Regions from separate parts of the Mesobacillus thioparans genome, predicted to be linked through region 1. Evidence: riboswitches for the same ligand, from Rfam matches in the RefSeq annotation. Region 1 holds a riboswitch; each other region holds the start of a gene.

Region 1 (7,432 bases):
AGAGCTTTTCTTGCCACAACGCAGCTGGAAACGGCAGGCGTGAGGGCTTGAAAAAAGAAAAGATTGGGCAATCAGCAGCCAAGCTCCTGGCTCGAAAGAGTGGAGAAGGTTCAACGACTAGGATAAACCATCTAAGGCGGAAGCTATGAATGATGAAATCCATAGGTGAAGCAATGACCATCAGCATTGCGAATCCGAAGTGCCCGACCCCTACTAGTTTATTAGAGGGTGAAGATATAGTCTGGTCATTTGTGAAAGCAAATGTTCGCACGATGGCGAAAGAAATGATGGAACAAACTAAGAATTCTATTCTTTCTCAAGCAGCACAAGCTATGTTGGCTCAAGCAAACCAACAGCCACAAGGAGTTCTTCAACTTCTTCGTTAATTTTTACCTTAAGAGGTTTGTCCACTGGACAGGCCTTTTTTTCTTGCTTCAATGATTGAAATAGACAAAATCTCACTCATTGTAACTCCTGTTTCTCTATGAATGGAATAAACTTTTAATAGTTCTTCATTAGTTAAAGTTACTTGATGTGCGAATTGCCATTCTAAATGATTAGGGCTAATAAGATGATAATCTTCGAACCATTTTTTGATGAATCTTTCTGGTGTTATAGAGTGGATCAGCTCTTTAATTTCCTTTGTGGGTTTCTGAAGTTTAATGGGAAGATATACTGATGTCCGTTTTTTCTGTGGGAAAATTAAACCTGTTTCAGAACAAGAAGGTATCTGCTTTCTCATCATTGAAGGATGCAAGTAATCCTTTACAAGGTGAAAAAAATACATGATTTGCCGTTTGTCGTATATGCTTAATCGATTTTGGCCATCAAGCGAGAATTGTAATTTGAATTTATCCTTGATCATTTCCATTAACAATTATTTTCAGAAGGGGAAAAGTTATCTGTTGAGAGGATGATTTTTTTAACAATCCCTCCCTTTATCAAAAGATAGCCGTCATCCTGATACCACCATGCTAACGCTTCAGGAGTCAACGTTAATTGGAGTATGTCTATCGGAATGACCTTCACCCGTCCTTTATACCATTTCTCTTTCAAATAATTAAAAACAACTGGTGTTTTCGATTGAACATACACTGATTCCGAGAATCCCATGCTGACTCTTGAATCTTTATCTCTTTTATATATTGGCTGCGTAAGGGGAACAAAATCTTTAAGACTCTTATAACAATGGTGACACCAGTCTTTATCTTTGTAACGATGTTGAAATCGAAGACGAGGGCTTTTATTTTGTTCGATTCCCATCTCCTAGTAATTTTCCATTAATCAACCCCAACTGATAAATAGGTATACTCTTCAAAACAAAATTAAAATCATCCATTACACACCTCATTTTTTAGAGCGTATGTTCCTTTTTGATTTATTGTAATCTATTGATCTGAAAAATAATAGTAAAATATACCTATTAATCAACCGAGTCTTTTGTAATAAAATAAAAGGTAAATACATGTGAAAAAGGCAAATCATAGGAAACTGTGAGACGCAAAGCCAAGGGCCTGTTCTACCTATCTAGTTATTTAGGTGGATGGCAGCCGGTTACCACGGGATACATAGACTTATTTACTATGGACCTTGGTAAGGTCTTTTTGTTTGCCCTTTTTTCGGAAAAGGAGAAAAAGATGATAGGAAAATTTTTTAAAATCCAAACTTTAGTCGTGGTAATGGTTATGTTGGCCCAATTAATCCTTCCTATAGGAACAGCCCTAGCCAATGATGCTGGTAGCATGCTTCCTCCAAGCAATCTGGCCCATTCAAAACCATCCCCAGAAGATGTAAGGCTCAGCTGGGATACTGTTTATGGAGCGACAGGGTACAACGTTTACGAGATCAAGGAAGGGCAAATGACACTGATTGGTACTTCCAACACAGCTAGCTATGCTGTGAATGACCTGCCTGAAGGAAATTACAGATATACAGTTTCTACTTTGAACGGTGATGCTGAATCTGGTCCTTCTGCACCCATTTCTGTGGACATTGTCTATCCATCTATGGCAGCTCCTGCGAACCTGACATACAAAATTCAAAATGGAAACGACTTAATCCTCAATTGGACAGCTTCGCAGTATGCTGAAGAGTATTTCATTTATGAAATTCTGAAGGATGGAGAGAAAAAAATAATTACAAAGACAACTTCCAATAGTTATGCAAAAACGAATGCTGTAGCAGGCAGCTATACATATGTGGTTACTGCATCGAATAAATTCTTTGGCGAATCTGGAGCAACAGGTCCGATCACTGCAGAAGTGATCCAGCCTGTTATGCAGAAGCCGGAAAATTTGATATTTACGATTACCAACGGGACGGATGTCACATTGAAGTGGCAGTCTTCTTATCTCGCAAATAAATATAAAATCTATCAAATGGTAAACGGGGAAAAAATTCTGAAAGAAACCGTCACTGGAACAAGTGTTAAATTCACTAACCAGCCAGAGGGCGACTATGAGTATATTGTCCATTCATTCAGTGACCGTTTTGGGGAATCTGAAGAGGGCAGCCGGATCTCGCTGGCGGTCAGCACGGTTGTCATGCAGACTCCTGATGCCTCGGCAAGAGTTATTAATTTTAATGATATCGTCCTTAGCTGGGGGCGCGTTGATTATGCGAACAGCTACAAGATCTATCAGGTTATTAATGGGGAAAAGGTTCTGAAAAATATTGTTACAGGAACTTCAATGACTTTTTCAAGACAGCCTGCCGGTGAATATCAATTTGAAATCAATTCTTACAGCGATCGCTTTGGCGAGTCTGAAAACGGGTCTAAACTAACTGTTACAGTAGATAGCTATGAACTTGCGGCACCGGAAAACGGAAGCCATAAGATTTTAAACGGAAACGACTTGAACATATCCTGGAATACTGTCGCAAATGCAAGCGAATATAAGATTTATCAGAACGTGGATGGCCAGCGTGTGTTGAAGGATACTTTGACGGGCACCACTAAAACCTATTCAAACCTTGCTGAAGGAACATATGATTTTGAAATCTTTTCGTCGAATCCAAGAATTGGGGAATCTAAAGACGGATTGAAAATCAGTGTTGACATTGTTCATCCGAAAATGGCGGCACCGGGCAATGTAGAATATTCTACTAGCTCTCCGACAAGCTTCTCCTTAAGCTGGGATAAGACTGAATACGCAACGAATTATAATGTTTATCAAATACTTGATGGCAAAAAGGTCCTAAAGAGGACGGTAACCGGTATGAGCATTTCCTACAGCAATATGGAAGCTGGGGAATATGACTATGAAGTGTATTCCTATTCTTCAAGGTTTGGCGAATCAGCAGCAGGCGGCCGGGTGAAAGTCACCCTTGATGGCTATGTCATGCAGGCTCCTGGAAACCTGAAATACTCAATCCTCAATGGCAATGATATCAAGCTTGAATGGGATTCAGTCGAGTATGCTGCCAGTTATAAGATCTATCAGATTATAGATGGCGAAAAGGTTCTAAAGACGACTGCAAAAGGAACATCTGCTGCGCTGACTAACCAACCGGCTGGTGAGTATGAGTTCGTCATTCATTCTTACTCCTACTTCTCAAGCCAGTCACCTGAGGGTTCAACAATAAAGCTATCACTTGTTCATCCTATAATGGAAAAGCCGGAAAATGTAACAGCATCTATCCTAAATGGAAATGATGTAGCACTTGCATGGACCTCAGTTCCTTATGCTAATAGTTATAATGTTTATGAGTTAATAGATAATAAGGAGCTGCTGATTGGCTCCGTTTCGTCATCATCTTCTCCAAAAAAGACGTTTGCAAATACATCAGAAGGTGAGCATCGATACATCGTCCGTTCCGTCAGCAGCCGCTTTGGTGAATCAAACGAAGGCGGGAAGGTTGAAGTTTCGGTTGTATTCCCTAAAATGCAAAAGCCGGAAAACCTGACATACAGCATTGCAAATGGAAATGACATTGTTTTAAAGTGGAATTCATCATCTTTTGCAAAATCCTACAATGTTTATAAAATCGTGGACGAAGAAAGAGAGTTATTAAGGACTGTTACCAGCACATCAACTACGTTAGTGAATATGCCGGAAGGGGATTATATCCTGCAAGTAACTTCAGTAAGCGATCGTTTTGGTGAATCAGCTGAGTCAAGTTTAGTAGAGTTCAAGCTTGTTTTCCCAATCATGCAGTTACCAGCGAACTTTACGTATAGCATTGCTAACGGAAATGACATCTCCCTGAGATGGAATGCCTCTGTCTATGCAAACTCTTATAATATTTATCAGGTTACTGATGGAAAAAAAGAGCTGGTGAGGACGATTAAATCTACGTCTTCGACTTTCACCAACATGCCGGAAGGGGGCTACACCTATGAGGTTCATTCATTTAGCGACCGCTTTGGTGAGTCTCCAGAGTCAGCTAAACTTGAGTTGCAGCTGACATGGCCTAAAATGCAGCCTGCTGTATTAACAGGGTCAGTATTTAATGCCAACAATATTACCCTTTCCTGGCAAAAGGTAACCTGGGCAAATGGCTACCAGGTCTATAAAGTTAATGGTGATAACCGTGAATTGCTTTATAAGGGTATTGCACTATCTTATAAGGTATACAACCTGACAGAGGAAAAACATTCATTTGAAGTTGTAGCTTACAGCGACCGATTCGGAGAGTCGCCAGCTTCTAATAGATATACTGAAACAATTGTCTACCCTGAAATGGGAGTGCCGAAAGCCACTCTGAAGCTACTCAGCGAAACAAGTGCCAGAATTTCGTGGGATTTCGTCACATATGCCAACGGCTATAACATTTATGAACTGATTAATGGCAAACCGGTTCTCGTAGCGGAAAAGGTGAACAACTTATCCTATACACTCTCAAATCTGACTTACGCGAACCATCTTTATTATGTGACATCATACAGCAACTCCTTCGGGGAATCAGCTCCCTCGGAAACAGTGCTGGCCAAATTGATCATCGATGAGGAAGCGCCGGTGACAACGTCTGATGCAAAAACGGGTTGGACAAATAAAACAACAACGGTAAAATTGTCTGCGACTGATAATGAAACAGGTGTTGCGGCGACGTACTATTCTCTGAACGGCAAAGATTTCATTGAAGGCACGACTTTTTCGATCGAGAATGAAGGCGTTCATCATATATCCTTCTATTCAAGCGATAAAGTCGGCAATAAGGAAGAAGTCCAAACAGTCGAAGTGAAGATCGATCAGACAAAGCCTCAAACTGAATCGGATTTAACAGGCGAGTGGTCCAATGAAAATGTTGCTGTAAAACTAACAGCAGAAGACAATCTGAGCGGCATTGCAAAAACATTCTACTCCGTAGATGGTTATGATTACGCAGAAGGAACGGAATTCACAGTTACTGGCGATGGAATTCATGAAATCAAGTATTTCAGTATCGACCATGCCGGTAATGCGGAAGAAGTTCGAACCGAGGCCGTGAAAATTGATACCCATGCTCCGGCAATGGCTTCGAACATCGAAGACAAATGGCACCAGGATGCCTTTAAAGTCGAGTTGTCTGCAAACGACAATCTTAGCGGTGTGGCAGCGACCTTCTATTCCCTGGATGGCATCCGCTTTTTTGAAGGCACAGAATTGCTGCTTGAGAAGGATGGAATCTACACAGTAGCTTATTACAGCGTGGATAAGGCCGGTAACATCGAATCGGCCAAGTCGCAAACAGTGAAAGTCGACAGCCAGGCGCCAGAGACTGCTGCTAATACTACTGACGATTGGTACCAGGAAAATGCAGAGGTTGTTCTGGAAGCAGAAGATAACCTCAGCGGAATTGCAAAGACATTGTATGCGGTCAACGGTTCTGAATTTACAGTGGGGACAAGCTTCACCGTTTCAGAAGAAGGGACGAATGAAGTGTCATTTTACAGCGTTGATGCTGCCGGAAATAGCGAAGCACAAAAAACAATCACGGTTAAGGTTGATAAAACAGCTCCAGAAGTGTATGCAGAAGTAAACGAAGAATATGAGCTTGGTTCTGAATTCGCAGTTACTTATAGAGCTAAGGACGAGCACTCCGGGGTGGCGGTTGAAGAAGCAGTCATCAATGGAGTTAAGTACAAAAACGGCGATTCTATCGTCCTCGACCAGCCGGGTGCCTACACCTTTAAAGTAACAGTGACAGATCGTGCAGGCTGGACGACAACAGTCGAAAAACAATTCGTTGTTTATGTCCCGATAAGCCTAGAAGTGTTACCGAAAGTCATCAAAGGAAACAAAGGGATTTTTACAGTGAAAGCGATTTTACCTGAAGAATTCTCTGGATTTTCCTTTGTGATTTCCACTGTCACTTTGAATGGCGTTGCACCAGTTTTGTCTAACAGTGGCTTGAAAAAACAAGCTGAAAATGGCCATTTTAAATTCGAGCGCGAAAACTTTGCCTGGAAACCAGGAAAGGAAACCCTTCAGCTGCTGGCTTATCTTGATAATGGATACCTTATAAAAGGTACTGCCAGCGTAGATGTAAAATAAACAATTGGCTCCTCTTTTTGAGGAGTCTTTTTTTGCGAGAAAATAATTAGGGTGTCAAAAACTAAATAAACGGCAGTAGGTTCCGATATTAAAATAAAAGAATGTTGAATTCAGGGGGAACTAATGATGATTGACCGGATATCATCAAATCAATTTACCTCTCAGCTTAGGGCTGATGCAGGCAATACAACAAGTGAGATGCAGGAAAAATTCGTGGAGCTTTTACCAGAGACATCCTTTGAAGATAAGAGTGAAAGTATTTCCTTTCCTAAGGAAAAGGTTCAGGAAATGGTCGCTGATATGAATAAATTCATGGAGTCTTCCCCTACATCATTGAAGTTCGAATTTCATGAAAAACTGAATGAGTATTATGTGAAGATTGTGGATGACAAAACGAAGGAAGTTGTCAGAGAAATTCCTCCTAAAAAAATGCTGGATTTTTACGCGGCAATGACGGAATTTCTTGGATTGATGGTAGATAAAAAGATTTGAGGGTGATTTAAATGGCAGGCATACGAATTGGCGGACTGGCCAGCGGAATGGATATAGACCAGATTGTCAGTGATTTGATGAAGGCTGAAAGAATGCCTTTAGATAAATTGACACAAAAAAAGCAATACCTTGAATGGCAGCGTGATGATTATCGGGATATGAATAAATCTCTGTTGGAAATGGATCAGCTGATTTTCGATGGGGTTCTTAGAAAAGCATCCTTTGTCCAAAAAACTGTTTCATTATCTAATCCTGGAGCACTATCCATCAGGAATATCAATTCAACAGCCGATTTCTCAGGTACTGTTCAGGTGAATCGGCTTGCCTCGGCAGCCAGCATGTACTCAAATGGACAATCAGCAATCGATCCCTCAAAAACGATGGAGGGTAATGGAATAGATGTTCAGACCCTGAAAATCCAGGCTATTGGCAAGGATGGGAACCTGGGTGCGGCTAAGGAAATT
Region 2 (7,432 bases), on a different contig from region 1:
TGTAAAGCACTGTCCAGTTTGCAATTTGCTGGTTGACCATTTGCGTCAGTTCATTTTTCACCTTGAATTCCTCCTAATTTTCATATTCGGGTTCATTATAGTCCAAGATTATCCAGTAGTGGTTGTTAAGGCTAAAATGTTCATAGTAATGTCAATTTTTCAGAATGGAGATGTGCTCGTACCAGGGGCAAAAATCAAATTTCTCCATAAACTATACATAAAAATAAGTGAATTTCTCCAAACTATGCATAGAACTGGAGGTGTAAAATTTTGGGTTTATTCAATGCACTTAATCAATGGAGAAATGCCAGATATGAAAACCACCTGGCTAATATGAAGGATCAAAACAAATGCCCTGACTGCCATGGCAGGGGTTACTACGCTTTTTCCGCAAATGAATTTGTCTATTACGCGGCACCGTATGAATGTCCTGGCTGCAATGGGAGCGGATTATATACAGATTGGAATGAGAGCACGACTTAAAAATGGCCCTGCAGATGCAGAGGCCATTTTCTTTGCTTAGGTTCTCTTATTCTCTTTTTGTTTGATCCAGTACCTGATTCCCTTCCCGGCCAATGGTTCATCTTTAAAGCGGGGGATGACATGCAAATGAGCATGGAAAATCGATTGTCCACCAGCTCTGCCTGTATTCCAGCCAACACTGTAGCCATCTGGCGAGTACCGCCTGTCAAGCAGTTCCCTTGCGGCCATCAATAATTCCCTTGAATCCTTCCATTCCTGATCTGATAGCTCGAATACATCTTGTTTATGCTGTTTCGGAATGATCAGTCCGCTCCCCTGAAGGATTTGCTGCTCTGATTCCTTTTGGATAAAATAACAGGTTTCATTCTCTAAGACGATCTGCTGCTCTTCATCAGCATGTACATTGCAATATGGACAAGTCTCCTGTTGCATAGGCAGCCTCCATTTCTAATTTAAATCCTCGCTAAAAAGGCAGTGACCATAGCGGACACTGCTGATTCTTCATGGTTACTTCACTAATTTTTTCATCGCATGAATCTGGCCAAGATGGTAGGATTCATGGAACAAGGCCATATTGGCAAGTTCACCAAACGTCTCAAGTCCCAGAAAAGGCTTTTTCAGTTTCTCGTCAAGCATTGAAGCCGGCACCTCTTTGATTCTTCCCAGCTGGGCTTTCAATTGGTCCGTCAATAGTTCCAGTGAAGGAACATCGCCTGACCAGTCAGCTGGACGTGTGCCATTTCCAAATAGCGCTATGTAATTCTCAGGGAGATGACTTGATTTTTTAGGGTAACCCATCATGAATTGTTCTGCCACCGTCAATACATGGCCAATCTGCCAGTGGATATTATTGTTGAAACCATCAGGCTGAAAACTCGCCTGTTCAGGATTCAATCCCTCGATATGCTTTAAAAAATTCCCTCTTGTTAATTCAAATTGCTTAAACAATAGCTCGCTCATTTTTCCATTCCCCTTTCCTGCTAGTCCTCATTTTATATTTATTCTATATATTCCCAATATATGTGGCAAGGAAAGAATATTACAGAAATACCTATAAGGGTATATTATCCAAAAAAGGAAACTGACTGTCAAAATTTGTTCAAAACATTATGGACGATATGTGTCTTCACACTTTATTCACAGATTTCCAAATATTGCTTTGATATTTTATAAGTGTAATCATTATATTTTTGAAGGGAAGCGATTTAGATGTTAGCGAAATGGTTAAGGGAAAACAATATTGCTGCTGGGCTGTTGACTGTGATTCGTGTATGGCTCGGTTACAACTGGATGACTGCAGGATGGGGAAAATTGACAGGAGAAGGATTTGACGCTACTGGATATTTGAAAAATGCTGTTGCCAATCCGGTGAAAGGTCCAGACGGACACATGGTTTATGGATGGTATGTAAACTTCCTTGATAATTTCGCGATTCCTAACGTCGACCTTTTCAACTTCATCGTTCCGCTTGGAGAATTCCTGATCGGTCTTGGTTTGATCCTGGGTTGCCTGACTACTGCTGCCATGTTCTTCGGACTTGTTATGAACTTCAGCTTCTTCCTTGCCGGCACTGTATCTCACAACCCAACAGACATCTTCTTCGGATTCATCCTCCTGTTCGCTGGCTACAATGCTGGTAAATACGGTCTAGACCGCTGGGTGGTACCTTTCATCCGCAAGACTGTTTTAAAAAGAGAACCGGAAGCGGCGCAAAAAACTGCTTAACACGGTATAGATAAAGCCCTCCGCCACTTTTTGGCAGAGGGCTTGTTTTTCATTTCGAACTTCCTTCAACTGATTTGAGCAGGATTTTTTTGCGGAAGCCGCCGCTTCGGGTCTTCTTCAGCTGGCGCATGAACTCAACTTCCGATTCGGTGATTCCCCGATGTTCGGCAATCGCATAGACCACCTCAAGCAAGTCCACTATTTCACTCAGCAGCCTGTCTGTTCCAGCATTCCGAAATTTTTCAACTTCTTCATTGAATTTTTCCATCAGCTTTTCACTATAGTCACTGCCTTGCAGAATTTCATATTCGATTTTCTTGCCTTTATTCTTCATCAATTCCGGAAACAAGTCCCTGACGAGTTTATTGTATTCTTTCTTTTCCATTGCGATTCCCCTTTAGCTGTCTTATAGATAAACATAACCTTAAATCCGTCTGTTCAAACGCCTTTCGTAAAATCCTCCAACTTATCCAGTGAAAGAATGGCTCTTGGATTCTTTTTATGGTATATGCTTCCCCTCGATAGCTCATAACGGAAAAATAGGAAAGGCCTGTGGACAGTACCACAGGCCCTCTATATATCAGCAGTTTTTAAACTACACTTTCATAGATTAGCAGTTTTCAAACTACATAATCTTCAGTTAATTTATTGCAGGCATTCGATAGATTCTCAAGGCATTCTCTTCTTAGCTTCTCGTCGCAGATGAAATCATTCCGAAGCTCTTCTTCAAGCATCGTTTGAATTTGTTGAATTTCTTCCCGGAACCTTTCCCTTTTTTCAACCTCTGTTAAATGAAACTCAATTTCCCGTTCAAAGTATTCTACCGTCCCAAATAAAACAGTCAACGTTTCCTCCACCTTTCATCCATTTTTTTGAAACCCTTTTTGCAAAAAACAAACCTGCCAAAAGGATTATGTTCATTCGTCCTGTCAAGATACTTAAGTATTATTTATCCTTTCTGACAATCGGCAAACGTGAAATTTGGCTCTTTTTGCATTATTGTGCAGAAAAGTCTGACAAATAATATAAAGCGGAAGCGCCTTGGTCAGCCCCGACAAGTGCTGGAGGGCCTGGCAGTGAAGTCGTTCTTTGACTTCATTGGCAGGACCGAAGCGTCTCGGGGAGTTAGGAGCCGCAGCGAGACAAGCGTCTCGAGGGGCTAGGCGCTGGAGCTGGATTAAGACTCCCATAAGTAGTTATCCACACAAAAATACTTTTGTAATTTCCTGAACAGCAAAAAAATCCTCCAAAAAGACGGCGGATTTTGTGTGGCAAACGGCCTGTCAAAGCCATTCACCCATACTCTCTATTCTCATCCGTTCTTTTTTGGCAACCCGACGATCATAGCTGTAAGGCCTTAGACTCGTGGCTTTGCGTCCTCACCTTTCGATAAGTTTGCCTTTTTCAGTTCTAATTAAAATATAAAACTTTAGAACCATTGTTTCAACAAAATTCGCCAATTACTTACAAAGATAAGTCTTATTACCTAGAACTTATGATTGCAGGAGGGATAGGAATTTATATAACAGGATGGAACTTCCACCCTTCGATTTCTATTAGACCTTTGTTTTCACAATGTAATATCACAGCAATCTCTATGTAAACATCAATTGCTAGAATAGAGGGAAGAAGCTTTATTACAGGCGAATGGCAGGAGGATCCTTATGGAACAGCATGTTAAGAAGTCGCTAGATGAATGGAAAGCAGAAATTGAAGAAATACTCAAAGAAATTGATGCGGAGTATGAAGAAGTTAAAAATGAGCTAAAAGTGTATACATATAAATTCAACATCACGAAACAGGTTGTCCAGTCAACTGTGAATCCTGACCTGAACAGGAAAATCCGCGAGCTGTACCATCAGCCATTTGAAGAGCGATTCAATGATTTGAAAGAATATATCAAGGAGTTGGAAGAAAAAAAGCGAGTCTTCCAGATGTTCACCGATAAAATCGACAAAGTGACAGAAAAAGAGGATGCGCCGCATTTCGCTATTGCGCAAACTGAATAAAAAGGAAAGCCTGGCTTTTGATTGCCAGGCTTTTTTGTGCTTATTTTTTCCACCATGAATCATGCATGGAAGCTGGAACATGCCGTTTATGCTCTGAAGCAAGATATCTGCCTTCGATTTTGGCAGCGGCTGCTTCATCGATTTGCTTTCCTTCAAGAAAGTCATCGATTGCTTCATAGCTGACTCCAAGCTCGGTTTCATCCGATTGGAGCGGTTTATTGTCAAGAAGGTCGGCGGTAGGCTCTTTCAGGTACAGCCGGGATTCTGCATTCAAGGCTTTGAGCAATTCCCTGCCCTGCCGTTTGTTCAAACCGGCAAGAGGAAGCAGGTCAGCTCCGCCATCTCCGTATTTAGTGAAAAATCCGGTTACTGCTTCAGCAGCATGGTCTGTGCCGATGACCAGCAAGCCGTCCTGCCCCGCAATTGCATACTGAGTGATCATCCTGATCCTTGCCTTTGCGTTTCCTTTATTAAAGTCCGTCATCTTCTCGCCAATCGCTTCCTCGAACTGGGTATTGAAGGTGTCGACAGCAGGCTGGATATTGAAAGTGATCGTTTGGTCAGGCTGGATGAATTCCAGCGCCTTCTGGGCATCGTCCTCGTCTTTTTGCACCGCATAAGGAAGTCTGACAGCCACGAATTTGGCCTCATTGCCTTCTGACCGCAATTCCTCCGCAGCCATTTGCGCAAGTCTCCCAGCGAGTGTGGAATCCTGGCCGCCGCTGATTCCAAGTACGAAACCCTTCGCCCTGGACGCAAGCAAATATTGCTTCATAAAATCGATTCTCTTCCTGATTTCCTGCTCAGGATCAATTTGCGGCTGCACATTCAAATCTTCAATAATCTGCTTTTGTAAGCTCATGTTAACCCTCCTAGTTCACGTAAAACTATTCAAAAAAGAGCATATCCCTTCTAAAGTTCAAAGTCCAGATTTTCGTCAGAAAACCTAACATCCCAATGCCCAAAATGCTCATGTTTATTTTACCCATTCCCATGGTGGACGTAACATTTTGTCCGCCATGATTTTTTTGCTAGACTATAAAGCATAATATCATTGCGAATTAAATTGGAGGCATTCATTAATGGCAACTCATGAAACGTTCAAAGGCTATTTCGGTACATACACAAAAGGTGACAGCGAGGGTATCTACTCTTTCACCTTAGATACTGTAAATGGGAAAATCCTCGGCTTAGAACCAGCGGCTGCGCTGGAAAACCCTACTTACCTGACAATCAGTGATGATAACCGCTTCCTTTATGCTGTCGCAAAGGAAGGCAGTTCCGGGGGCGTTGCAGGCTTCACGATCCTCGATTCAGGAAAGCTGTCATTCATCGATTCACAGCTTGCACCAGGTGCATCTCCCTGCCATGTGAGCGTGAACCGTGAACATACCCTGCTTTTATCTGCCAATTACCATAAAGGGTCTGCAGATTCTTATCTGCTGAACGCTGAAACCGGCAGTATCGAGAATGTATTATCAAGCGTCCACCATGAGGGTTCAGGACCGGATGAACGCCAGGAAAAAGCGCACACCCATTATGCCGGCTTCACTCCTGATGGGAAATACGCGGCAGTGATCGACCTTGGCATCGACCAGTTGATCACCTATACCGTGGACAATGGACAGCTGATCGAAAAGAGTGTATTGCATATTGCACCAGGCAGCGGCCCAAGACATCTTGTTTTCCATCCTAACAGCACAATCGCCTATTTGATGACGGAATTCAGCTCTGAGGTGCTTGTCTTAAAATACAATAGTGAAGATGGAAGCTTTGAACAGCTTCAGGCGATCACCACCCTGCCTGCAGATTTCACCGAGAACAACCAGGGAAGCGCCATCCATATTTCTTCTGACGGAAAATACATTTACGCAGCCAATCGCGGCCATGACAGTATTGCTGTTTTCAAGGCTGATCCAGAAAGCTTCGAGCTCACCTTTGTTGAACACACTTCGACTGAAGGCAATTGGCCAAGGGATTTCATGCTCGACCCGAGTGAGAAATTCCTGATCGCTGCCAACCAGAACTCCAGCAATGTTTCACTTTATTCCCGTGACACAGAGACAGGCAGATTGACTTTGCTTCAGTCTGATGTGAAAGTCCCAGACCCAGTATGCGTGAAATTTTTAAATTATTAATAGAAAACAGGGCAGGTGCGCTTAGTAGCACCTGCCCTGTTTTTCTATTTGTCACTCGGGAACCTGACACCCATTTGCAATCTGGCTTCATCGAGGATGCCCATCGTAATCCTTGAGTTTTCAATCGAATTATTCCCCGACTCCAGCTTTCCTTGCTGAATCAATGTAATGAATTCCTCTGCTTCATAAAACATATTATCTGCAAGCTGTTCTCTTGATAGATCTTCATGACTGCCGTCACGATATATGATTTCCACTTTTTCAGGCGTGCTGATTTTATCAATCCTGATGTTACCTTTCTCACCTTGTATTTCAGAAGGAAGCGACGAATCAGTGATTTTTGAAAACATGATGACTGCATCCATTTCTTCATACTTCAAAATCAGGCTTCCTTCGCCATCCACTCCAGATTCGAGTAAATAACCATTCGCCTGGATAGACTTCGGCTCTCCAAAGAGGACAACGAGGGGATAAATGCAATAGATGCCGATATCCATCAGTGAACCTGCCGAGAACTCCGGCTTGAAGGCGTTCAGTACGGTACCTTCTTTGTATTTGTCATAGCGGGACGAATACTGGCAATAGCTTGCGAAGTACCTTCTGATCGTGCCAATTTTGCCCAGATTTTCCTGGACTGTCTTGAAGTTCGGCATCAAAGTCGACTTCAGCGCCTCCATCAGCACAACTTTATTTTCCTTTGCCACCCTGACCATATCGTTCAGCTCACGGCTGTTAGACGCAATCGCTTTTTCACAAAGGACATGCTTGCCATTTTCCATCAACGTAATCGCCTGGCTGGCATGCAGCGAATTAGGACTCGCGAGATATACAGCATCAATTGCATCGCTTTTCGCCATCTCTTCCAGGTCCGTAAAAATAGCATCAACCCCGAATTTGCCAGCAAACTCCGCAGCACGGCCCTCTGTCCGTGAGTATACTGCAGCCAGCTTGAAATCCTTGTGGTGGCTTGCTCCTTTTATAAATGATTCTGTAATCCAATTTGTTCCTACTACTCCAAAACGCACCATATTGTTTCACCCTTTCAAATAGCAAAAGCCGGGGACTATGCCCACAGCT
Region 3 (7,432 bases), on a different contig from region 1:
TAATGATTGGATGCCTCGAGTTCCTGCCCGCATAGCCTGCATTTGACATGCTTGTTGTCCCCGGCTTCATTCTCACTATGACAGTTACAGCATATTAATTTTTTCGGTAAAAAACCCCGTGTCACAATCTGCATTTCATGCTCGGAAAAGCCTGCTTCAAATGCCAGCTCCTTTACCATCATCACAAATTCCGCCGAACCTGATATGTATAGATAGGTCCCCATTTTTTGCGTGTTGAACCAGGTTTTCAGCATGGCTTCCTGCCCCTCTATGAAAATATGAAAATCAAATGGAATTTTTTCAGACAATGACTGCTGTAAAAGGTCAGAAAAAGCCTCGGCCCCCTCTGAATCGACGATAAACAAGATTTTTCTTTTCCGACTTATCTTTTTAAAGCTGCTTACACTCATCTTTTCTTCAGTTCCTCCTCCAAATATTCAAGAACTGCATGTCGGTACAGAGAAATCCCTTTATATTCTGCGATGAATTCAGGAAGTTCTTTGAGGATCGCCGAAAATTGCTTTAGCCATGGGGTATGCTGGATGAACGTTCCAAGCGGCAGCATGTGTGTATGAATAGTAAATAGAATCCCATTACTTTTTGGCAGACGGAAAAGTTTCTGTACCTCAACCCGCAGGTTGGCCAGTTCCCCTGCATTTGCTTTCGTTACTTTTTTTCGAGCCTGACCCCACTCAGCGAATGTTTCAAGCGAGGTATCCAGCCGTTCCCCAGCCATAAGCGACCAGTTTTTCCGCCACCATGGACTGCCTGCCTCGATTCTCATTAAAAACTGAAGGATGCGTTCATCAAGTGATTCCGACTTGAACCCCGGGATTGGCGTATGGATTTCTTTGAACGACATGCCAGCATCAAAATACAGCGACCAATTGGCTGGAAAGCAGAGCTGCCCTGCATCCAGGAATAAATCCCCGTCCCGCTGCATCATTAAAATCAAATCTTCTTGGACATGCCGGCCGACAAAATCCAAGGGCTCAATGTCCATTGTCGCCTGGTCCCCAAAATCGAAGGAATGATTTTCACCTGTTAGATGGTTAGTGAAAATCCAATGATTATCGTTGATTACCAGCTGGTAGTTCTCAGGATAGGAACTGGCCAGCTGGTGCAGGATCAAATCCAGCACCTCCCACTGGGCATCCATTGTATGCGGCATGGAGTGGTAACAGCGTTCTGGGTGATTTGTCAGCAATTCTCTCCTCAGGTTTATTTCCTCTAAATAAGATTCCGTCAATTCAATGGCAATTGGTGGATTTAATGGTATTGCATTGTTAGAGTATCTATATGCATCTCCATCGGCGAATGGATATGGAAAGGCCAGCAAATCCCCGTTGATAGTCATCTTCTCACCACTTTTCAGAATTATTTATATAATTAATACTATACTGAAAATTGAGAATGGATTCGATAACAATATCCTGAAATTATTCACTTTTCATTTTCCCCATAAGTCCATTAGATAAAAATACTGATTTCCGCTGCTGACTTTAAGAGTCTTGATGCTGATCGGGTATGTAAAAGCATGATTGCCTATCCTTTTTGTTTTTTTAGCCAAGGTATTCATGAATGGTAATTTCCAGCCTAAAAAACGCCTAATCTTTTTACGAATTAGCCGCCGTTTCCTTACTTCAACATTTTTGAAAAAATCTCTTTTAACGATCTTCCTTTTTTATAGTAAATCTCATCCCGGACTTTTTCATTTATCGCTTGCCAAAGCATAATTTCCACATCTGTAAGGGGCTCTGAATCCTCCTTTTTCAGAAAGGCAGCAAAATAATCGAGAGGAACTCCATAGAACCGTGAAATATCCGCCATGATTTCAAAAGAAACCGACTTCCTGGCACCTTTTTCAAGCATACTCAAGTACTGCAGCGTAATGCCTGTACCATTCGCTACATCCTCAAGCCGCAAGCCCCTTTCTTTTCTCAATCTCCTTAATTCCTGGCCTAATGGCGTCGTCATAATAACTCTCCCTTTAATCTAAATTCGAAACACGTTTATACGAAATAATATAGTACCAGCTGACAATCGCCTCAAATAAGGTAATGATCATTTCCACGATAATATCGGGCAATTTAAGAACTTTATATGTTTGATGGTGCAGCAATTCATGGACGATTGTCTGAATCTGCTCTGGATAGTCCAACTTTTCATCAATGATAATCATTTTCCTGCCAGGATGGTATATCCCTTTTATTAAACTCAAATCCCTGTACAGTACTTGTATTCCAAATCTCTTTTCAATCCTGGCCGTCAATGAGTCAATATGCATATGGTTAACCGCCATGAACTTTCTGTGCAGGAAACCTATAAAAGTATAGTAGGAAAGAAAGAAAGTCAGAACCAGATTGACATCCAAGTGGTCATAGAACGCAAGAATCGGAAAAATGATCAAGACCTCAAACGTCATTGGGCCGAATCTGTCAATGAACATCTTGCTGGTCATCGCTCCTGTTTCAAGCCAGACGTAAATATATTTAAACACCATACTAAGAGCTAACATTAAAATCAAAGTAAGATAACGTGCCAGGTACATTTTGTCGGTATAGTCATTATAAACTTCATTACACGCGATTATTATGATGATATACATCGACAACAAAGCGATTGTCGACTTCAAACTCCCGCGTTTTTTCGAGAATATAGCAAACAAGCTATCTACTAAAAGATAAATAAAACCGTATACAACTGAAAAACGATCAAAAATAATCAAGGATAACATGACATGGAAAAACGAATAACGAAAACCGGAAAACATCTTGAGATTCATCCTGTCAAAAATCACCATGATGCATAAAAAGAAAACCACATTCCACTCCAGTTCCTGTGGAATTTTGATATGTAAAAAGATTAAAGCCAAAGAAGGAAGAAGGAAAAAAAGATAAAAGACCTTTTGCCTCAAATTCTTCATGATGGACCCCTCCGATCCCGCTTACTGTCTAAACTAACTATACTTTATTACAATCTCCCAGGAAAAGGATATTTTGTATTTTAGACAAATTTTTCTATTTAATAAGGAAACTTGTCTAACGAAATAGGTTTCCATTCCACTGTTGTTTAAAATACAATTAATATTAGAGAATGAATTATTCTCTATTTCCTCCCAATTCTTTTAAGTACTAACTATGTTAGTACTTTTTTTTTACCTTCAGGATAAAAAAATTGTCGATAAAAAATGTTAGTTTTTAACTAAAGTTTAATATAAAATGAAACTATAACGATGGTAATATTTAGTGGCCACTATGATCCTCCATCGTTAATGCGGGAAGCTTTGAAGTACAGTCTTTATTTGGACACTTGGGCTGTATGGAGCTACTAGTGTAACCGGCCCTCTTAGGAATACATAAAATCTAAGAGGAGAGATGGAAAATGAAAAAGGTATTAACAGGATTAGCAGCAGGCGCATTGGCAATGGGGATCTTTGCAAGTTCTTCGTTGGCGGCAGTAACATATGACTCATCAGCAGGTACAGGATTTGTTGGTAAGGGTGATGTTCAGCAGGCTTTGGGTTGGAATAATGCTGAATTGCAGAAACAAGCTAAAAACTTAGTATTTACTTATGAAACAGTAAATACGTATGCGGTAACTGTAACTTGGACTACTGGCGAGGGAACTAGAGGCGAGAAAGTGCACAACGTTACAAATCAAAACACTGTAACTCTTTCATCAGGTGTTACGTACGATCCAAGAAAGTCAAATCAATTTACTGGTTTCAATATCACTGGTATTGATAAGACTGAAAATGGAGAGCTTCAGGTTGGGGATGAATATCCTGGAAACTCTGGCCATATTATCACCAATGTAGAAAAAATCCCTAGCACTGGCACTTTATATGTAAATGGCGTTCCATTACAATAACGTTTAGAACCATGAACTCTTTGTTCATGGTTTTTTTATGCCCTCCTCTATTGGTGTCAATTTCATTCATTGACATAACATTCCCCCTGTAAGCAGCTTCACGAAGTATTTCAGAAAATAAAAATCAGAAAGCCATAGAATCTCTAAATCTTTTATACAAGAGATTTAGTAAGCTTAATAAATAACTCCAATTTCAATCTATAATTGAGAATTATGAATAGGAATTGTCTCTTTTATTAAATTTCCTGCTTATTATTGGCATTTTATTTAAGATACAGTCCATAATAGATATAGACTGAGTTTTTATATCTGCTAAAACAAAGAATCATATCGCTTGACAAAATAATTACCGCTATACGATAATAATTACGGAATTAGAATTATTCTAGTTTACCGAATAGTTAACTGAATTCATTCAGGGAAACTATTTCAAAAATAATTCAACCAATTTAAGGAGGAACTTAATCATGGCATTAATCGGGACTCAAGTTTTACCATTCACAGCAAACGCATTCCACAACGGAGAATTCATCACGGTATCTGAAGAAAACTTCAAAGGCAAGTGGAGCGTAGTTGTATTCTATCCAGCTGATTTCACATTCGTATGCCCTACTGAGCTTGAAGACATGCAAAACGAATATGCTACATTAAGAGAAATGGGAGCAGAAGTATACTCTGTATCAACTGATACACACTTCACTCACAAAGCATGGCACGACCACTCTGAAGCAATCAGCAAAATCGAGTACATCATGATTGGCGACCCTTCACAGAAGGTCTCTCGCAACTTCGATGTATTGAACGAAGAAGATGGTCTTGCAGAGCGCGGAACTTTCATCATCGATCCAGACGGCGTTATCCAGACTGTTGAAATCAACGCAGGCGGAATCGGCCGTGACGCTAGCCAGGTAGTAAGCAAGCTGAAAGCAGCACAATATGTACGCAACAACCCAGGCGAAGTTTGCCCTGCAAAATGGAAAGAAGGCGGAGAAACTCTTAAACCAAGCCTTGATCTTGTAGGAAAGATTTAAGGGGTACACTCCCATGTTATTAGATGCAGAAATCAAAGCACAATTAGCCCAATATCTTCAGATGATGGAGGGCGATGTGCTGCTTAAAGTTAGCGCCGGATCGGATGATGTATCACGAGACATGCTGGCTTTAGTTGATGAATTGGCAACAATGTCATCCCACATTAAAGTGGAGCATGCAGAATTAGAAAGAACACCAAGCTTCAGTGTCAACCGTGCCGGTGAAGACACTGGAGTGACTTTCGCAGGCATTCCTTTAGGACATGAATTCACTTCATTAGTCCTTGCCCTGCTGCAGGTTAGCGGCAGAGCTCCTAAGGTAGACCAGAAAGTCATTGACCAAATCAAAGCGATTAAAGACGAATATCGTTTTGAGACGTATGTCAGCCTCAGCTGCCACAACTGTCCTGATGTGGTACAAGCCTTGAACGTGATGAGCACTTTGAATCCCGGCATTTCCCATGTCATGATCGATGGCGCAGCGTATAAGGATGAGGTTGAAAGCAAGCAGGTCATGGCCGTGCCAACGGTATTCCTGAATGGTGAACCATTCGGAAGCGGACGTATGTCCCTTGAAGAAATTCTTGCAAAAATGGGTTCAGGTCCGGATGCTTCCGAGCTCGCTGACAAAGAACCTTATGATGTCCTTGTTGTTGGCGGCGGACCGGCTGGTTCCAGTGCAGCCATCTATGCAGCGCGTAAAGGCATCCGTACAGGTATCGTTGCTGAGCGCTTCGGCGGCCAGGTAATGGATACTTTAGGCATTGAGAACTTCATCAGTGTCAAGCACACTGAAGGCCCTAAGCTTGTTGCCAGCCTTGAGGAGCATGTTAAAGAGTATGGCGTCGATGTCATGAACCTTCAGCGTGCCACACGCCTGGAGAAGAAAGACCTGATCGAACTGGAACTTGAAAATGGTGCAGTCCTGAAGAGTAAAACTGTCATCATTTCGACTGGTGCCCGCTGGCGCAATGTCAACGTACCAGGAGAAGCTGAATTCAAGAACAAAGGCGTTGCCTACTGCCCTCACTGTGATGGACCATTGTTCGAAGGAAAAGATGTAGCTGTCATCGGCGGAGGAAACTCTGGCGTTGAAGCAGCAATCGACCTGGCAGGAATCGTAAAGCATGTAACAGTCATCGAGTTCAATCCTGAACTTAAAGCTGATGCTGTTCTACAGGACCGCCTGCACAGCCTTCCAAATGTCACAGTAGTGACAAACGCACAGACAAGCGAAATTACCGGAACTGACAAAGTGAACGGAATTACGTACATTGACCGTGCATCAGGCGAAGAACACCATGTTGAATTACAAGGCGTATTCGTCCAGATCGGCCTCGTACCGAACACAGAATGGCTCGGTGACACGCTTGAACGCACTCGCTTCGGCGAGATTGTCGTAGACAAGCACGGTGCCACAGACCTGCCTGGCGTCTTCGCTGCAGGCGACTGCACGGACAGTGCATACAAACAAATCATCATTTCAATGGGATCAGGTGCCACCGCAGCATTAGGAGCATTTGATTACATGATTCGTAACTAATAGAAAGCCGCTTTACTGCCTGGATTGGCAGTGGAGCGGTTTTTTTGTTTGCTCTGAAGAGGAACCCTCTCCAACTACGGCAAACCTGTCGGGATTTTTGACAGCTTTTCCCTCGACACCTCCTAACTTGTCAAAATAACACATGCACTTCGCCACTCATCCGCCCAATCCCACATGAAAATCTAAAAACAACAAAAAACCTTCAATCCAACTTGGATCGAAGGTTTCAAAATTTATTAATCAGCTATAAACCCGCTCTTTATCGCTTAATCCCAGCGTCTGCGACGTTGATTCATGAATCTCATGGAATAGCTCGGGGTTGGCTGCTAAGGATATTCCATATGAAGGGACCATTTCCTTGATTTTATCTTTCCATTCAAACATTCTTTCCGGGAAGCATTTTTCCAGCACTTCCAGCATGACGTTAACCGCAGTTGATGCACCTGGGGATGCGCCCAGTAATGCTGCTACGGAGCCATCTGAAGCACTTACGACTTCGGTGCCGAATTGCAGAGTGCCTTTGCCTGAATCTGTGTCTTTGATGACTTGTACACGTTGTCCTGCAACTACCACTCCCCAGTCCTCGCTCTTGGCGTTCGGGATGAATTCACGCAGTTCTTCCATGCGCTTTTCATGGGAAAGCATCACTTGCTCAATCAGGTATTTCGTCAGGGCCATTTCCTTCATGCCTGCGGCGAGCATGGTCATGACGTTATTCGGTTTGACAGAACCAATCAAATCCAGATTCGATCCTGTCTTCAGGAATTTAGGCGAGAAGCCTGCAAAAGGTCCAAACAGCAGGGACTTTTTGTTATCGATGAATCTAGTGTCGAGGTGAGGCACTGACATTGGTGGTGCTCCCACCTTAGCTTTTCCGTAAACCTTCGCGTGGTGCTGCTCGACAACTTCAGGGTTGTTGCAGACCAAAAATAAGCCGCTCACAGGGAATCCGCCAATTTGCTTTGATTCTGGGATGCCTGTCTTT
Region 4 (7,432 bases), on a different contig from region 1:
GGATAAGAAAACTCCCGGTACCTGGTGCCGGGAGTTTTCTTAGGCTTTCTTATTAAAGCGTTAACTGTTATTCCTTATCAATGACCGCTGTCTTCTTTGTCGCTGTCGTCCATATTGTGTTCGCTATCTTTATTCATGTCTTCCATATTATTTTCACTACCTTTATTCATGCTGTCCGAATTCATCTTCATTTTTTTCATAAATCTTTCATTCGCCATCAGGTCAATTTGTTCCCATGAAGCAATCATCGCGTTTTTATCGCTGTTTTCGGCAATGAATTTCTCGGCGCTTTCCTGATCTTTGAAGAACGCATAACCATATTTCATCGGTGTTTTAATATCTGCTTTTACAGGAATGGCGGCATCCGCGTCAATCCATTCTGATGTCAGGTAGTCACGCACCCATTTTTCCTCGAATTCCACTTCATCGCGTCTAGGGGTATTCAGCAGGCATCCGCTATCATCAAAGAACACATAGTCACCGTCTTTGGTCTTCGCCTGTGCCGTGAAAACTCCCATCGGATCTTTTTCAGGGTATACCTTCATATTGCAGAAAGCACAAACATCATCGATTCCAGGTTCATGTGGGCCTTCTGAGTGTTCATGGGCATCCGCTCCTTCATGATTCATTTCTGTCGCTGCGGGATCCTTGTCCTCTTTTGGCTCGCTTTTGGCAGAGTCATCACCGCAGGCTGAAACGAATATCGTCAATAAAATTGCCATCATAGCAGCAAGTAATTTCTTCATACAATCTCCTCCTTTGATCGAATTTAATCCTATCAGGGAGTTGTGAGTAAAATGCGAAAAAATCGTGGGGGAAAAGTGAGATGTACAGATTTTTTTTGACGATTTTATGACAGTAATCATGAGGCATGCCATCACGCTGTCTTAGTATTTTTTATAAGATTACACATAGGGGAATCAGCTTTTAATGCTGGTTTTGGAATAGTAGGTATAAATTGCAATCTTGAATGGTATTCTATAATACTCGTTATTTTTCTCTTTCACTACGGCTCCTGAATTTCATGAAATCAAGGTAGTATGAAAAGTCTTCTTTGCTGATGCCATTTTTTATCGCTTCATCGACAAGTCCGATCCATTCCTCATCAACGGGAACAGTGTCGGCCCTTTTCGTTTGCTTCCCCATCAAGTCTTCGACGGATGTATCAAGGTTGTGGGCAAGTCGTGACAGCACCTGGAGCGATGGGTTTTCCTGAATGCCTCTCTCGATATAACTGAGGTAGGACTTAGAAACCTTAGCTTTTCGGGAAAGCTCGGTAATAGAATAATTTCTTTCCAACCGTAATCTTTTAATCTTCTCTCCTACCTTCATCTGGTTATCTCCTTAAGTTTCAACTATATTCATTATAACGAACAAATTTATTCTTTAAAAAACACAAGAAAGTGTGATAATCGAAGCTATTTCTTAAAAAAGAACGATTTTTGTTCTTTTTTAAGAAAATTCGCCTTATTATGGACTTTTTCAAAAATGGTTCCTCTGAACTATACTCGAGTGGAGCACCGGACAAAATATTTGAAGGAGGCAAATGGCAATGTACAGAAAAAACTGCGATCGATGCAATCGTCCCTCATATAGCAGCAGTGAACAGGGGGAATGGCTATGTCCTGTGTGCAGAAATGATTTAACAAGGTACCCGTTCTTCAATGCCATCAGCCTTGAAAAAGTGGTCATCAAGCATCGCTGGAAAACGGCAGTATATTCGCAAACTCAACAGCCCAAAGGCCCAGCCTCAGATTTATGGGGGTGAATTTATAAAAAGAGTTCAACAATTTAGGATAGAATGCGACAAAAAGCATAAGTGAAATGATTACAATTTTCAGAAAAATGACTTATTTACCAGTTTTTTTGTAATTGTTTGGAAGAAAAAGAAAGATATTTACATTGGATCACCGACAAATTCTTACATGTTAAATATATAGAACAGGGTACAATGACATTGGGAATTAAAGTTAAAGGAAAAAAGAATCAGATAAAGGCAAACTGGTTGAAAAATCAGGACGCAAAGTCACGGATCTAAGGTATAAAGTGCTAGGATGGCCGGACTGCCTGGAATACTAACTGTATTTTGGGGGGAAGAACTTGATTAAAGAACAGGTAATTTTCGAAGAACTGGATACAGAATGGATGCAGTTGATCACGGAAGCATTGGAAATGGGCATAAATAAAGAAGAAATCAGGGAGTTTTTATTGGGGAACGGACAGGAATAAACCACTCATACATAGATAACCGTCAAATAATCGGGCAGCTCGTAACAGAGGTGCTTTTTATTTTGTGAAAAAAAAGGACAGCGAGAATGCTGTCCCTTGAAATTATTTATTGTTGAGTCTCCATTTGTTAAACTCGAGGAATTCACGGAACTGGTCTTTGCTGATCCCTGAATCCATTGCTTCCTTCACAAGTTTGACCCAGTCTGAATCAATATTTTCCTTGTCGACTTGTTCATGGATCAATTGATCAACCGGGACATTCAGGACTCCAGCGATCTTTTCAAGAAACTGAATGGAAGGATTCGTTTGCAGATTCCGTTCCAAAGAACTTAGATAGGATTTTGCGACGCCAGCCTGCTCTGCCAACTCGGATAGGGACATTCTTTTTTCTTGTCGAAGTTTTTTGACGCGTTCACCAATCACAGTAATCCACACACCTTGTCAATTTATAGTTATATCATAACAAATCTGATAAAATAGTTCCATATTAAGAACACCCTACAGAACAATTATAAACAATCTTTTCGGTTTTTGTGGTGTTTTTTTTATAAAAAGGTTGGGAAAAAATTAGTCACTATAGTTATCGGCAGTTTTTCGATAAATTTTTATAGTATGCAAACGGAACATTCTATTATATTCTTTTGATTTAAAAAAAGGTAAAATGGTAGCAATCAGACAAGGTACGGTGATGATATGCAGAAAAAGTATTTATCGATTTATGAAGAAATCGCCAGACAAATACAGGAGGGGCATTATCCCGCGAAAACGATTTTGCCTTCTGAAAATGAATTTGCCGATATGTATCAAACATCGCGCGAAACCATCCGCAAAGCCCTGAACCTTCTTGCGCAAAATGGCTTCATCCAAAAAATCCGCGGCAAAGGCTCGCTGGTGCTCGATTTAAAAAGGCACCAGTTCCCGATTTCCGGGCTGATCAGCTTTAAAGAACTGGCCGAAAACATGGGTGGAACAGCGAAGACAACTGTTGAAGAGTTTGTTCTCGAACAGGCAGGAAATAACATCGGCAGGGAATTGAATGTGGAAATTGATGAGATGGCCTGGAAGGTGAAAAGAGTCAGGCATATTGATGAAGAACGGGTGATTCTCGATAAGGATTTTATTGTCGAAAGACATGTTCCTGGGCTGTCACGCCATAAATGTGAGAACTCGATTTTTGAGTATATTGAAAAGGAACTGGAGAAAAAAATCAGTTTTGCCAAGAAGGAATTCACGGTTGAGGAACCAAATGCAGAGGACCAGGAGCTTCTCGATATGGAAGGGTTCCACGCGATTGTCATCGTGAAAAACTATATTTATTTCGATGATGCGACACTTTTCCAGTATACCGAATCAAGACACCGACCGGACAAGTTCAGGTTTGTGGATTTCGCAAGAAGAATGGATACCCAGAACATATAAAAAAATGAGCTGCCCCATGGCAGGCCCTGAAGACCGGGCTGTCAGCAGGCAGCTTTTATTATCTCTGTTTTCACCCTTTTGTTGCCTCAGACGTGAAAATAAGTCTAATGCTTAGGGTATTTTCCGACAAGATGGATGGCACTGATGATCCGTTTATTGATCCAGGCCCTGTTTTCCTGGGTATTAAGCTGTTCATAAACCATCTTGCGGCCATCTTCCGTAGTGACATAGTGACTTGGAAGAGTGTTCAGGCTGATGGCGATGATATCATCCCGGCACTTCTGGCAATTGCAGAACGTCTGGTAATCCGGACTCATCATCAGCACATTGACAAGCGTGGAAACCACTTCTTCCATTACATTGGTATATCCGAAATTCATGATGCTCCTTCTCTCCCTATGGTTGTCCTACACTAAATTATAGATGAATTCAGGCAAGAAAAAATGATTTTTTTCCCATCGACTTAAGATAGGTCTATTTTCACTGTTTTATACTAAAAAGTGGAAGTGTATTTCAATGTTTTGGCTTCAGCAGACAGGGAACATTTAATAGTGGAGAAATTATTAAAGGAGATGTTGAATCCATGGGTAAAAAAATTGCCTGTTTAATAACTGATCTATTTGAAGATGTGGAATATCTTGAGCCTTCACGCGCTTTTTCAGAAGCGGGGCATGAAGTTATGACAATCGAAAAAGAAAAAGGGAAGACAGTAAAAGGCAAGCAGGGCAAAGCTGAGGTCAAGATTGACGAAAGCATCGACAACGTCAAGCCGGAAGATTTCGACGCATTGTTCATCCCAGGCGGCTTTTCACCTGATCAACTTCGTGAGGACGAGCGATTCGTCAAATTCGCCAAGTACTTTATGGATGAGAAGAAACCGGTATTTGCGATTTGCCATGGCCCGCAGTTGCTATTGACTGCAAAGACACTCGAAGGCCGAGGAGCGACAGGCTATAAGTCAATCCGTGTCGACATGGAATACGCAGGGGCGAAATACCAGGACAAGGAAGTCGTCGTCTGCTGCAACCAGCTGGTGACAAGCAGAGAGCCGAAGGATATACCAGCGTTCAACCGCGAATCACTTAAGGTGCTGGAAAAATAATAGTAAGAACCCTTTTGCTGAGGCAGAAGGGTTTTTTACTGTGTTCGGAACTGGAAAAAAACGAGTGTAATTTCCAATTCGCTATAAAAAGTTGAAACTCGCTATATAAATGAAAAAGTCGCTATAAAAACGAAAAACTCGCTATAAAACCGAAGAAGTCGCTATAAAAGCAAAAAACTCGCTATAAAAGCAAAAAACTCGCTATAAAAAATATTGCAGAGAGTAATTTTAGGATGTAATACCATGAAAAGTGGGATGAAATCCACAAAACTAAGGCTATTTTCCTTTCACCTTGTGATGGACTGGTTCATTTTGCGAAATTTTACGTATAAGATAATATAATATAGAGGATGAAATGAATCAGGGAGATGAAGGAATGATTGTTTTAAAATCAGCACGAGAGATTGAAAATATGAAGGAAGCTGGAAAATTGCTTGCTTCTGTTCATAAAGAGTTGCGCAAACTGATCAAGCCTGGGGTGACGACCTGGGAAATTGACCAGTTTGTTGAGGATTACTTGACAAAGCATGGAGCCACACCTGAACAAAAAGGCTACCGGAATTATCAATATGCAACATGTGCAAGCATCAATGATGAGGTTTGCCACGGTTTTCCGCGGAAAGATGCCCTGAACGAGGGAGACATCGTGACGATCGACATGGTTGTCAACCTGAACGGTGCCCTTGCCGATTCGGCCTGGAGCTATGCTGTGGGGAATGTCAGCGAGCAGTCGCAAAAGCTGCTGGATGTGACAAAAGAAGCTTTATATCGCGGGATTGCTGCATCATTACCGGGGAATCGGGTTGGCGATATCGGCCATGCAATCCAGTCTTATGTGGAGGCTGAAGGATTTTCAGTTGTACGCGAATTCATCGGCCACGGAATCGGCTCGGTCATTCACGAAAAGCCGGATATCCCTCATTATGGCCTGCCAGGCAAAGGACCGAGGCTCAAGGAAGGCATGGTATTCACGATCGAACCGATGGTGAATGTCGGAGAATGGAAAACAAAGATGGATAACAACGGCTGGACAGCAAGAACGGTGGACGGCAAGATGTCTGCCCAGTATGAGCATACAATCGCAATCACGAAGGATGGGCCGGTGATTTTAACAGATCAGGATTAATACCTGTATCGGACTGAACAAGAGTTTTGTTGTTCATTTTACCAGATTTAGGATTATTACCTGTATCGGACTGAACAAGAGTTTTGTAGTTCATTTTCACCTGAACAGGATTAATACCTGCGTCGAACGGAACAAGAGCTTTGCCGTTCATTTTTACCAATACAAGATTAATTAGTGCATCGGGCTGAACCAGGGTTTGGCCCTTTCTTTTTACTTACTGTGAAAAAAATTTTCATCATCCATAAATATCGATGAAAATCTTTTGGTAAAATAAAGTCGTCAGGAAGGGGGCAATTAAATGGCCAGTGAACTGAAAGGTCAAAATGTGATTGTTAAAATAAAAGCCATCTACTCATCGCTTTCCTCTAAGGAGAAGGCGGTTGCAGATTATATTTTGAAGAACACGCAGGAAATCATCCATCTGTCGATCACCGAGTTCGCAGAGTATGCCTCTGTTGCCGAAGCGACAATTTTTCGTTTTTGCAAACGGCTTGGATTCAGAGGATATCAAGCTTTCAAAATCGCGCTGGCAAGTGAACTCGTGGAACCAATCAAGAATATCCATGAAGAAATAAAAGAAGAAGATGAGGTCGTAACCCTTGCGGAAAAGGTTTTCGCCGGACATATCGAAGCAATGAAAGAAACGCTGAATCTCCTGGATGCCAAAGTGCTTGAGAAGATTATTGATGTACTTGGACAAGCTTCAAGAATTGATTTTTACGGATCAGGCGGCTCATCAGCCATCGCGCTTGATGCCTATCATAAATTCCTGCGGACAGGCATCCATTGCAATGCCCATAGTGACGGCCATCAGCAGATCATTTCTGCTGCGCTGCTCGGCCCCGGGCAGGCGGCTGTCGGGATTTCGCATAGCGGCAGCAATAAAGATGTCATAGAAGCATTGAAAATAGCAAAAGCTAATGGGGCAGCGACCATCGCAATCACCGGGCATTACAAGTCGCCATTGTCGAAGGAAGCGGATTATGTTCTATACACCACATCACGCGAAACACTTTTCCGGTCAGAGGCACTGGCATCAAGACTCGTCCAGTTAAGCCTGATGGATGTGCTTCACGTGGCAGTATCGGTACGCAGGCAGGAACAGACATTAGGAAATCTGCAGAAAATCAGGGAAGCGATTTCGATAAAAAGATATTGACGGATGAAAATTATTTTCTTGAATAACATATACATATGAAAAATTATTTGATACTATCATATTATCATTGAGCTCTATTCGTTATCCGGAATCTACACGAAAAGAGCTACATAAAAAGGAGTGCATCGAAGTGAAACTAGGAATGGTTGGCCTTGGAAAAATGGGCTATAACTTGGTATTGAATCTGATGGAAAACGGCCATGAGGTTGTGGCGAATGATATAAATGAAGAGGCTATGCAAAAAATCAAATCAGAAGGCGCTGAGATTGCAGCGGACTATCAGGCAATGGCGGACATGCTGCCAAAGCCGCGCGTGATCTGGCTGATGATTCCTGCCGGCGATTTGATCGACCAGGTGATCGAGAAGTTCACACCGTATCTCGAAGAAGGCGACATC

What was found. A riboswitch is a leader RNA that binds a small molecule or an ion and turns the genes downstream of it on or off. The one in region 1 is predicted to bind cyclic di-GMP.
Region 2: it holds a riboswitch for cyclic di-GMP, as region 1 does, so the genes downstream of both, ACNAZ4_RS20660 (hypothetical protein) here and ACNAZ4_RS14140 (OmpL47-type beta-barrel domain-containing protein) in region 1, are expected to answer to the same signal.
Region 3: it holds a riboswitch for cyclic di-GMP, as region 1 does, so the genes downstream of both, ACNAZ4_RS08475 (hypothetical protein) here and ACNAZ4_RS14140 (OmpL47-type beta-barrel domain-containing protein) in region 1, are expected to answer to the same signal.
Region 4: it holds a riboswitch for cyclic di-GMP, as region 1 does, so the genes downstream of both, ACNAZ4_RS10330 (anti-repressor SinI family protein) here and ACNAZ4_RS14140 (OmpL47-type beta-barrel domain-containing protein) in region 1, are expected to answer to the same signal.

What each region holds. Positions count from the first base shown of each region.
Region 1 covers NZ_CBCSFH010000008.1:46,129-53,560, reverse strand. The annotation lists gene ACNAZ4_RS14155 (flagellin) at 150-386, shown strand; gene ACNAZ4_RS14150 (hypothetical protein) at 395-871, opposite strand; gene ACNAZ4_RS14145 (hypothetical protein) at 871-1,263, opposite strand; cyclic di-GMP riboswitch class I at 1,466-1,562, shown strand; gene ACNAZ4_RS14140 (OmpL47-type beta-barrel domain-containing protein) at 1,638-6,476, shown strand; gene flaG (flagellar protein FlaG) at 6,603-6,968, shown strand; gene ACNAZ4_RS14130 (flagellar hook-associated protein 2) at 6,980-7,432, shown strand, end outside.
Region 2 covers NZ_CBCSFH010000017.1:2,532-9,963, reverse strand. The annotation lists gene ACNAZ4_RS20690 (Dps family protein) at 1-40, opposite strand, end outside; gene ACNAZ4_RS20685 (methionine aminopeptidase) at 271-483, shown strand; gene ACNAZ4_RS20680 (HIT family protein) at 520-915, opposite strand; gene ACNAZ4_RS20675 (DinB family protein) at 991-1,443, opposite strand; gene ACNAZ4_RS20670 (DoxX family protein) at 1,693-2,208, shown strand; gene ACNAZ4_RS20665 (phosphoribosyl-ATP pyrophosphohydrolase) at 2,258-2,593, opposite strand; gene ACNAZ4_RS20660 (hypothetical protein) at 2,829-3,053, opposite strand; cyclic di-GMP riboswitch class I at 3,534-3,618, opposite strand; gene ACNAZ4_RS20655 (hypothetical protein) at 3,873-4,217, shown strand; gene nadE (ammonia-dependent NAD(+) synthetase) at 4,258-5,079, opposite strand; gene ACNAZ4_RS20645 (lactonase family protein) at 5,300-6,355, shown strand; gene ACNAZ4_RS20640 (Gfo/Idh/MocA family oxidoreductase) at 6,400-7,383, opposite strand.
Region 3 covers NZ_CBCSFH010000003.1:279,286-286,717, forward strand. The annotation lists gene ACNAZ4_RS08455 (dimethylamine monooxygenase subunit DmmA family protein) at 1-410, opposite strand, end outside; gene ACNAZ4_RS08460 (heme-dependent oxidative N-demethylase family protein) at 407-1,357, opposite strand; gene ACNAZ4_RS08465 (helix-turn-helix domain-containing protein) at 1,639-1,977, opposite strand; gene ACNAZ4_RS08470 (ImmA/IrrE family metallo-endopeptidase) at 1,991-2,926, opposite strand; cyclic di-GMP riboswitch class II at 3,271-3,354, shown strand; gene ACNAZ4_RS08475 (hypothetical protein) at 3,385-3,873, shown strand; gene ahpC (alkyl hydroperoxide reductase subunit C) at 4,341-4,904, shown strand; gene ahpF (alkyl hydroperoxide reductase subunit F) at 4,918-6,447, shown strand; gene ACNAZ4_RS08490 (malate:quinone oxidoreductase) at 6,688-7,432, opposite strand, start outside.
Region 4 covers NZ_CBCSFH010000005.1:63,010-70,441, reverse strand. The annotation lists gene ACNAZ4_RS10350 (ABC transporter ATP-binding protein) at 1-6, shown strand, start outside; gene ACNAZ4_RS10345 (nitrous oxide reductase accessory protein NosL) at 78-746, opposite strand; gene ACNAZ4_RS10340 (helix-turn-helix domain-containing protein) at 991-1,332, opposite strand; gene ACNAZ4_RS10335 (hypothetical protein) at 1,553-1,768, shown strand; cyclic di-GMP riboswitch class I at 1,986-2,071, shown strand; gene ACNAZ4_RS10330 (anti-repressor SinI family protein) at 2,101-2,229, shown strand; gene ACNAZ4_RS10325 (helix-turn-helix domain-containing protein) at 2,332-2,652, opposite strand; gene treR (trehalose operon repressor) at 2,923-3,648, shown strand; gene ACNAZ4_RS10315 (late competence development ComFB family protein) at 3,753-4,028, opposite strand; gene ACNAZ4_RS10310 (type 1 glutamine amidotransferase domain-containing protein) at 4,232-4,750, shown strand; gene map (type I methionyl aminopeptidase) at 5,127-5,876, shown strand; gene ACNAZ4_RS10300 (MurR/RpiR family transcriptional regulator) at 6,175-7,035, shown strand; gene gnd (phosphogluconate dehydrogenase (NAD(+)-dependent, decarboxylating)) at 7,166-7,432, shown strand, end outside.